One region of the Streptomyces sp. NPDC048275 genome, then DNA from elsewhere that is predicted to be linked to it. Evidence: riboswitches for the same ligand, from Rfam matches in the RefSeq annotation. Region 1 holds a riboswitch; each other region holds the start of a gene.

Region 1 (2,193 bases):
GCGGATCGGCGGGCTCGAGGTCGCGGCGCGGTACGAGGCCGCGCAGGCCGGCGCGTTCATCGGCGGCGATCTGTACGCGGTGCAGGACTCCCCGCACGGCGTACGGCTGCTGGTGGGCGACGTACGCGGGAAGGGTATGGGCGCGGTGGGCGCCGTGGCGGTGGTCATCGGGTCGTTCCGGGAGGCCGCCGAGCAGGAGGCGACGCTGGAGGCGATCGCGGGGCGCCTTGAGCGGGCGCTGGCGCGCGAGGCCACCCGGCGCGACAGCATCGAGATCTCCGAGGGGTTCGCCACGGCCGTCCTCGCGGAGATCCCGCACGGAGGCGACGTCGTACGGACCGTCAGCCGCGGTCACCCGCCGCCGCTGCTCCTGCGCGAGGACGGTTCGCTGGTCGAGCTCGCCGCCGAGGACCCCGCACTGCCGCTCGGCATGGGCGAGTTGGGCACCTGGCCGGACCGTGGGGAGGAGACGGACTTCCCGCGCGGGGCCATGCTCCTCTTCTACACGGACGGACTGTCCGAGGCCCGCGACCGGCACGGGAACTTCTACGATCCGGCGGCGCGTCTGGCGGGGCGGGTCTTCGGCGGTCCGGACGCGCTGCTGGCCACGCTCGCCGAGGAGGTCCGCCGGCATACGGGCGGCGCCCTGACGGACGACATGGCGCTGCTCGCCGTACGGCGTCCGTGACTGTTGCGCGCCGTTCTTGATCGTTGTTACCAGGGGTGATCGGTCGACGCCTCTCCGCATGACAACTGACACACTGTCAAGTGATCGTGTTTCGGTGAGGTGTGGTCAACTCGCCCGGTTTTCGCCGGTCATCGCCCGTAAGTCCTGGCCAAAAGCTGTTAACGATCAGTCGGAACAGCTTGGAATCCGGTGCCCGAGTCTATTAACGTTCGATAACGCAGCGCGGTCGTCCCAGCCGTCACAAGAGATGGCTCCGTGCGCACGCGCCGAATCCTGCAAGGGAACCGGGGAACCACCAACTTGGGGTGAATCGAGCGTCTTTCGCGGTGAGATACCGCGGTTGACGCGCGTAGGAGACCTTCCTGCTCCGAACCCGTCAGCTAACCCGGTAGGCGAGAAGGAAGGAAAGGAGCACGCCCACGTGGCGTCCAACCGGCCCGCCCAGCCCACTTCGTTCGCGCCGAACGACACTCAGACTTTTGGCTACGCATACGGCAAAGACGAGGGCCCCTGGGAGGAGTGGAATCCCACCGCGGATTCCGTCCGTCCCGTCCGCGGCCGGCACCGCGTCTCCAAGCAGCGCGGGGGCGGACTCGCGCGCAGCTCCACGGTACTGGGCGTCGGTGTCATAGCCGCCGTCGGTGCGGGCGGCATGGCCACCGCGGCGCCCGGCAAGCCGCCGGTGTCGATCTCGCTGCCCGATCTGTCGTCGGTCACCGACTCGGCCAAGGCCCTGATATCCGACGACGGCGGCTCCAGCGCACCCAAGGGCTCCGCCACCCCGCTCACCAGCGCCGGCCTGACCAGCGCCGACGCCTCGGAGGGTAACCAGGACGCGGGCGAGGCACTGCGTGCCCGCATCATCCAGCAGGCGGAGTCGCAGCAGGACCAGGTCGACAAGGCGGCCCAGGCCGCCGCCCAGGCCGCCGCCGCGAAGAAGGCCGCCGATCAGGCTGCCAAGGCGGAGGAGGCGGCCGAGGCCAAGGCCGCCGCCGCGAAGGAGAAGGCGGAGCAGGAGGCCAAGGAGAAGGCCGAGGCCGCGCGCCTCGCCGAGCTCGCCAAGAGCTTTGCGCTGCCCACCTCCTCGTACACCCTCACCTCGACCTTCGGTCAGGCCGGCTCCCTGTGGTCCTCCGGCTACCACACCGGCCTCGACTTCGCCGCGCCCACGGGCACGCCGATCAAGGCGGTCCACAGCGGCACGATCACCGAGGCGGGCTGGTCCGGCTCGTACGGCTACCGCACGATCCTCACCCTCGACGACGGTACGGAGCTGTGGTACGCCCACCAGTCCTCGATCGGCGTCAGTGTCGGGCAGAAGGTCAACACGGGTGACGTCATCGGACGCGTGGGCGCGACCGGCAACGTCACCGGGGCGCACCTCCACCTGGAGGTTCACGCCGGCGGCAGCGCCACCGGGATCGACCCGATGGCGTGGCTGCGGAGCAAGGGCCTGACCCCCTGATCTCAGCTCTGATCTCTCGGCTCTGATTTCTCGGCTCTGA
Region 2 (2,193 bases), on a different contig from region 1:
CGCCCCGGCGCGGTCCAGACGCAGCTGCTCATCGGACGCGTGGGTGCCGACCGGCACGACCGCGTCTGGCCCGCCCAGGTCCTCGGCACGTACTGCCTCGGTGGCACCCTCACCTCGCGCCTGGACCGCGTCCTGCGCGAGGAGAAGGGATACACCTACGGTGTGCGGGCGTTCGGCCAGGTACTGCGCGCCGCGGCGCCTTCTCCCTCCGGGGGGGCTACGGGCATCGCGATGCTGGCGATCAGCGGCTCCGTGGACACCCCGAACACCGGCCCGGCGCTCGACGACCTGTGGAAGGTGCTGCGCACCCTCGCGGCCGAGGGCCTGACGGACGCCGAGCGCGACATCGCCGTACAGAACCTGGTGGGTGTGGCGCCCCTCAAGTTCGAGACCGCGGCCGCGGTGGCGAGCACGCTCGCGGACCAGGTCGAGCAGTACCTGCCGGACGACTACCAGGCGACGCTGTACCGGCAGCTGGCCGCGACCGGCACCGTGGAGGCCACCGCGGCCGCCGTGAGCGCCTTCCCGGTGGACCGTCTGGTGACCATCCTGGTGGGTGACGCCGCGCAGATCGAGGAGCCGGTCAAGGCTCTGGGAATCGGTGAAGTGAGCGTTGTGACCGCCGAGTAGGACAGCACGGCCCATGGGGGCCCAGGAGGCCGCAGAGCCTCCTGGGCCCCCATTTGTCCGTATTGGTAGGGAGGTTGCCTGTCTGCCCTGTGGCATGCGCTACAAAAGCCGTGATCCGTTTGTTGATTGAAAGATGTCCCGTTTAGCGTCGGTCCGGCTGTTCGTCAGGCAGTGCGCCGCGCCCGCGGCACCGGACAGTCATCGCCGAGTCCCCGTACGGCGCGAGCCAGGGGAGCCGGGGACCCATACGCAGTCCCTGGGGTGAATCGGACGCCCTTCATGATCCGAAGGGGGTCCGTAGGAGACCTTCCTGCTCCGAACCCGTCAGCTAACCCGGTAGGCGAGAAGGAAGGAAAGGACCAGCCCCTACATGGCGTTCACCTGTGGCTCAGGGAAGCACCGCCGTCCGAGCCGCGTGAAGCGCACGACCACGAACGCCGTCGGCGTCGCGGCGCTCACCAGCACCGGTGTCATCGGAACCCTGGCCGCCCCGGCGTTCGCCGCGGACACCTCCGCCGACCGGACTGGACTGACCCAGGCCGTCTCGATCGGTGACTCGGTCGCCGAGCAGATAGACGCGCAGGCCGCCGCCCAGCAGCGCGCCGCCAAGGAGGCCGCAGCGCGGAAGCAGGCCGAGGAGGCCGCGCGGAAGCAGGCCGCGGAAGAGGCCAAGAAGGAGCGTGAGGCGGAGGAGCGCGCCGCCCGCGCCGCCGAACGCAAGCGTCTGAACTCCTTCGTCCCGCCGATCACCGGCTCCTACGTCTCCACCGGTTACCAGGCCGGCGGCAGCCTCTGGTCGTCCGGCAGCCACACCGGCGTCGACTTCCACGCGGCGTCCGGGACCTCGGTCCACGCGGTCGGCTCCGGCACCGTCGTCACGGCCGGCTGGGGCGGCGCCTACGGCAACGAGATCGTCATCAAGATGAACGACGGCACTTACACGATGTACGGCCATCTGTCGTCCATCGCCGTCTCCGTGGGGCAGACGGTCACCCCGGGCCGACAGATAGGCCTCTCCGGAGCCACCGGCAACACCACCGGACCGCACCTCCACTTCGAGGCCCGCACGACGGCGGAGTACGGCTCCGACGTCGACCCCGTCGCCTACCTCCGCTCGCACGGAGTGAACGTCTGACTTGCGGCAGTACTTCCGAAGCCCCGGCTCACCCAGCCGGGGCTTCGTCGTTTCGAACGACTCTGTCCAAAAAATATCCATGGATTCCGGCCCGCCATCGGAAATTCCGAGTCTCTGCAATAGAGTCACTGAACAAGCGTCAATCGACGGCGTTTCACGGGGATTAAAGCGGAGGTCCGGCATGCGTGTTCCTGCGCACTCGGTATGCACAGCGATCCGCGACGACATCGTCGCGGGTGTCTACGAGCGCGGCAGCCGGCTCACCGAGGAACTGCTCGCGCGCCGCTACGGCGTCTCGCGGGTTCCGGTGCGCGAGGCCCTGCGCACCCTGGAGGCCGAGGGCTTCGTTCTCACCCGTCGACACGCGGGCGCATGCGTCGCGGAGCCCACCGAGCAGGAGGCCGCCGATCTCTTGGAGATGCGCATGC
Region 3 (2,193 bases), on a different contig from region 1:
CGCGTTCGACTCCAGGTAGTCGGTCACGATGGCGTCGCGCTCGACGTCCAGGGCGAGGAGTGTCACCGCTATGGACAGGCCCGCGCGGTCCTTGCCCGCCGCGCAGTGCATCAGCGCGGGCACGCTGTCCTCGGCCAGGGAGTGCAGCACCTGGGAGTGCTCGGGTGTGCGCTCCTTGATGATCGTGCGGTAGGAAGCGATCATCCGGTTGGCCGCCTTGCCGTCGCCGAGGTGTGCGCGCAACTGGGCGATGTCGCCGTCACGGACCATTTGCCAGAACTCGCTGCCGTCGGCCGGGTCGGTCAGCGGAAGGTTCACGTTCCGTACACCCGCCAGCTCGACGTCCGGTCCCTCCAGCTTCTGGTCCGCGGCATTGCGGAAGTCGAAGATCGTGTGCAGCCCGAGCGAGGAGAGGAACGCGGCGTCCTCCTCCGTCGCGTGCGCGAGATGGCCGCTGCGGAACAGCCGGCCGTACCGCACCCGCCGGCCGTCCTTGGTGGGCAGGCCGCCCACGTCCCGGAAGTTGCGCACTCCGGCCAGCTCGGGCTCGGTCGACGGGACCTGCTGCGTCACGGGGGCTCCTCCCATTGGGCCGTCGGCGCTGCTCGTCGACGGGGGCGCGCTCTCCGACGATACGACATGGGTTCCTCGGGCAATGAAGTTGTCCACAGGCGTCGCCTCGGGTGTGAGACGCCCTTGGCGATGGTGGTGCTGGAGCCACTCACGAACGTCAACTACCGCTTTGCGGACGCCGGTTGAATCAGCGAGATCAAGTTGTGGCCATCTGTCCGACTGTGTCGCATGTGACTGTTCTGGACGAATTGCCGCCTTAGTTCAAACTGGGCCTGGAATAAAGCATCGTGGTTCGACCTGCGTGAGCAGCGTCATATTCGTGACGATGCGTTGTGTCCCCTTTTTCTCAACCTGCTCGAATTCTCGGGTTATTGAGGGGTCGGAATGGTCGCCTATTCACGGAGGGTGACGGGAATTCCGGCATGGATCAAGAAAGGTATGTACACAGCAGATCCACACAGTTGTCGACGCGCTCTCATCTCGCTTACGTTCGCCCTCAATCCGGACGGACGCCCAATCCTGCCGCCGCCCGGAATCCGCACTCACCCGAACTCGGCAGGAGCGGGGGACCCGCAGGTACCACGCCTGTTCCGGTCTCCGGAACGGCTAGGGGTTCAGTCGCGCATTCGCGCGGCCGGGCATCTCCAGCCCGCACCCGACAGCTCACCTCGCAGGCGCCGGAGAGGAATTCGTCATGCCCGCGAAGGGTAAGCACCGCCGTCCGAAAGCCCAGCGTTTCACCCGCTCGATCGCCGTGGCCGGAACGGGTGGCGCCGCGCTCGCGCTGCCGCTGATGGGGGCGGCCGGCGCCCACGCCGCGACCCCGACGACCGGCGTTTCGTCGGCCCCGGAGAAGAGTGCGGCGGCTTTGGGGAAGGCTGCGGCGGTTTCCGGCAAGTCCGCGGCCGACTCGTCGAAGACCGCGACCGCCGCGACGAAGACCTATGCGGTGAAGGCCGGCGACTATCTCCTGAAGATCGCCGACGAGCAGGACGTCAACGGTGGCTGGAGGCAGCTCTACTCCGACAACCGCACGGCCATCGGCAGCGACCCGTCGCTGATCCACCCGGGCCTGAAGCTGACGATCGGCGAGAAGGCCGCGTCGGCCGGTGCCGCGAAGTCCCCCTCGAAGGCGTCCACGAAGTCCACGCCGTCGTCCAGCAAGGCGAACGCGCCCAAGATACAGACCACGGACACCACGGGCCCCGTGGATTCCACGGATTCCACGAGCACCGCGGCCTCCACGGACATCCAGTCCACGGACACCGCGAGCGCCTCCGGCTACACCGTGCCCGTCGAGGGCGCCATCGTCGGCACCAACTACAAGGTGGCCGGCAGCATGTGGTCCAGCGGCTACCACACCGGTGTGGACTTCGTCGTCCCGACCGGCACCACCATCAAGTCCATCGCCGCGGGCACCGTCGTCTCCGCCGGCTGGGGTGGCGCGTACGGCAACCAGGTCGTCATCCAGCACGCCGACGGCCAGTACTCGCAGTACGCCCACCTGTCCTCGCTCTCCGTCTCGGCGGGCCAGACCGTGACCGAGGGCCAGCAGATCGGCCTCTCCGGCGCGACCGGCAACGTCACCGGTCCGCACCTGCACTTCGAGATCCGCACCAC
Region 4 (2,193 bases), on a different contig from region 1:
ACTCGTCGACCAGGACGTGGCGGAAGCGGCGGCGGTAGTGCTCGGCGACATCCGGGAAGGCGCGGAGGAGGTTGACCGTCGTCATGATCAGGTCGTCGAAGTCGAGCGCGTTGGCCTCGCGCAGCCGCGACTGGTACATCGCGTACGCCTGGGCGAGGGTCTTCTCGAAGCCGTCGGTGGCCTGGGCGGCGAAGTCCTCCTCGTCGATCAGCTCGTTCTTCAGGTTCGAGATCTTGGCGCTGAACGACTTGGGCGGGAAGCGCTTCGGGTCGAGGTCCAGGTCGCGGCAGACCAGGGCCATCAGGCGCTTGCTGTCGGCGGCGTCGTAGATCGAGAAGGAGGAGGTGAAGCCGAGCCTCTTCGACTCACGGCGCAGGATCCGCACACACGCGCTGTGGAAGGTCATCACCCACATCGCGTTCGCGCGCGGGCCGACGAGCTGCTCGACGCGCTCCTTCATCTCGCCCGCGGCCTTGTTCGTGAAGGTGATCGCGAGGATCTGGCCGGGGTGGACATGGCGCTCGCCCAGCAGGTGCGCGATCCGGTGGGTGAGCACACGGGTCTTGCCGGAGCCGGCGCCGGCCACGATGAGCAGCGGGGAGCCGGAGTGCACCACGGCCGCTCGCTGGTTCTCGTTCAGCCCGTCGAGGAGCGCGGCCGGGTCCACGGCGGGGCGCGGGGCACCGTCGCGGTAGTACGCGTCCCGGTCCGGCGGCACGTCGAACTTCCCGCCGAACAGATCGTCCGGAATCGGCTCCGGTACGTGATCGTCCTCGGGCGGCGGCGGGGGCTCTTCCTCATGGCCCCGCGAGGGCTTGAGGTCCGCCAGGAAGCTGTCATCAAAGAGGCTGCTCATCGCTCTCCGAGTCTAGGCCGCCCCACTGACACCCCGCCGCCACCCCGCGAACTCGACCGGATTCCGTGACCCGGGACGGGCAGACCACCCCCGCCGCCGCCCCATCACCCTCCAGAATCACTCCATTACGGTCAGCAATCCGCCAGTAATGAATGGACAGAAAGCGAAAAACCATCACTTATCCCCCCAGGATTTCCCGCGCACAATAACGCCACCCAATAAGGTCACGAAAATGTATCGGGCATATCGCACATCAAACTTCACAGAAGCCACACGCATTGGCTAGCGTGCCGGGCAGGCCGCTCGACACTCACCGGCGAACGTCGCCGGGCCGTGCGGCCTCCGCCGAGTCCGGTGCGCCGTAAGGCAGTCGGAGCCGGGGACCCAACCGACCTTGGGGTGAATCGGTCCAACCGTCCTGGGGGACAAGGACCGTAGGGCAAACCTTCCGGAAGCACCCGCCCGAACCCGACAGCTAACTCGGTAGGCGGATCACGGAAGGAGTCGCCTCTCTTGGCGTCGCAACACAAGAGGAGTTCCAGGGGCGCGCGGGTAGCGGGCATACGGACTCCCGCCCTCGCCACGGCGGCCCTCACCTCCATGGCCCTGCTCTCCCAGACGGCCAACGCCGCGCCCTCGGCCGAGCCCAAGCCGAGCATCGAAGAGGTCGAGAAGAAGGTCAACGACCTCTACCACCAGGCCGAGACGGCCACCGAGAAGTACAACGCGACCAGGGAGAAGACCGCCAAGCAGCGCAAGCGCGTCGACGCTCTCCTCGACGACGTGGCCCAGCGCACCGAGAGTCTCAACACCGCGCGTGAGGAGCTGGGTTCGTTCGCCGCGGCCCAGTACCGCACCGGTGCCTCCGCCCCCGACACCGCGACCCTTCTGCTGGCCGACGACCCGCAGGACTACTTCGACCAGACCCAGCTGATGAGCCGTCTCACCACCCGCCAGAAGGCGGCCGTCGACGACTACATCACCGAGCAGGCCGACACCACGAAGAAGCGTGCGGAGGCCTCCGAGAGCCTGCAGACGCTCACCACCTCCGAGAACGCGCTGCAGACGTCCAAGACGGAGGTGCAGCGCAAGCTCACCGAGGCGCGCGAACTGCTGTCGAAGCTGACCGCCGAGGAGAAGGCGCGGCTCGCCGCGATCGAGAAGGAGAAGCAGGAAGAGGCCGACCGCAAGGCGGCGGAGCTGGCGCAGCAGCAGGCCGCCCAGGAGGCGGAGGAGAAGGCGCGCCAGGAGGCGGCGGCCCAGCAGCAGACGGACTCGTCGTCCGCGACCACGGGAAGCTCCGGCTCCTCCAGTTCCTCCGGGACCTCGGCCACCGA

What was found. Region 1 has a riboswitch for cyclic di-AMP ahead of AB0D57_RS14730 (M23 family metallopeptidase). Riboswitches for the same ligand answer to the same signal wherever they lie in the genome.
Positions count from the first base shown of each region.
Region 2: it holds a riboswitch for cyclic di-AMP, as region 1 does, so the genes downstream of both, AB0D57_RS18885 (M23 family metallopeptidase) here and AB0D57_RS14730 (M23 family metallopeptidase) in region 1, are expected to answer to the same signal.
Region 3: it holds a riboswitch for cyclic di-AMP, as region 1 does, so the genes downstream of both, AB0D57_RS02120 (LysM peptidoglycan-binding domain-containing M23 family metallopeptidase) here and AB0D57_RS14730 (M23 family metallopeptidase) in region 1, are expected to answer to the same signal.
Region 4: it holds a riboswitch for cyclic di-AMP, as region 1 does, so the genes downstream of both, AB0D57_RS14575 (NlpC/P60 family protein) here and AB0D57_RS14730 (M23 family metallopeptidase) in region 1, are expected to answer to the same signal.

Region 1 is NZ_JBEZLR010000020.1:23,660-25,852, reverse strand. It holds gene AB0D57_RS14735 (PP2C family protein-serine/threonine phosphatase) at 1-688, shown strand, start outside; cyclic di-AMP (ydaO/yuaA leader) riboswitch at 943-1,098, shown strand; gene AB0D57_RS14730 (M23 family metallopeptidase) at 1,110-2,153, shown strand.
Region 2 is NZ_JBEZLR010000028.1:73,704-75,896, forward strand. It holds gene AB0D57_RS18880 (pitrilysin family protein) at 1-630, shown strand, start outside; cyclic di-AMP (ydaO/yuaA leader) riboswitch at 823-988, shown strand; gene AB0D57_RS18885 (M23 family metallopeptidase) at 1,001-1,765, shown strand; gene AB0D57_RS18890 (GntR family transcriptional regulator) at 1,947-2,193, shown strand, end outside.
Region 3 is NZ_JBEZLR010000002.1:171,880-174,072, forward strand. It holds gene AB0D57_RS02115 (tyrosine-protein phosphatase) at 1-573, opposite strand, end outside; cyclic di-AMP (ydaO/yuaA leader) riboswitch at 1,107-1,263, shown strand; gene AB0D57_RS02120 (LysM peptidoglycan-binding domain-containing M23 family metallopeptidase) at 1,268-2,193, shown strand, end outside.
Region 4 is NZ_JBEZLR010000019.1:93,110-95,302, forward strand. It holds gene pcrA (DNA helicase PcrA) at 1-856, opposite strand, end outside; cyclic di-AMP (ydaO/yuaA leader) riboswitch at 1,190-1,362, shown strand; gene AB0D57_RS14575 (NlpC/P60 family protein) at 1,370-2,193, shown strand, end outside.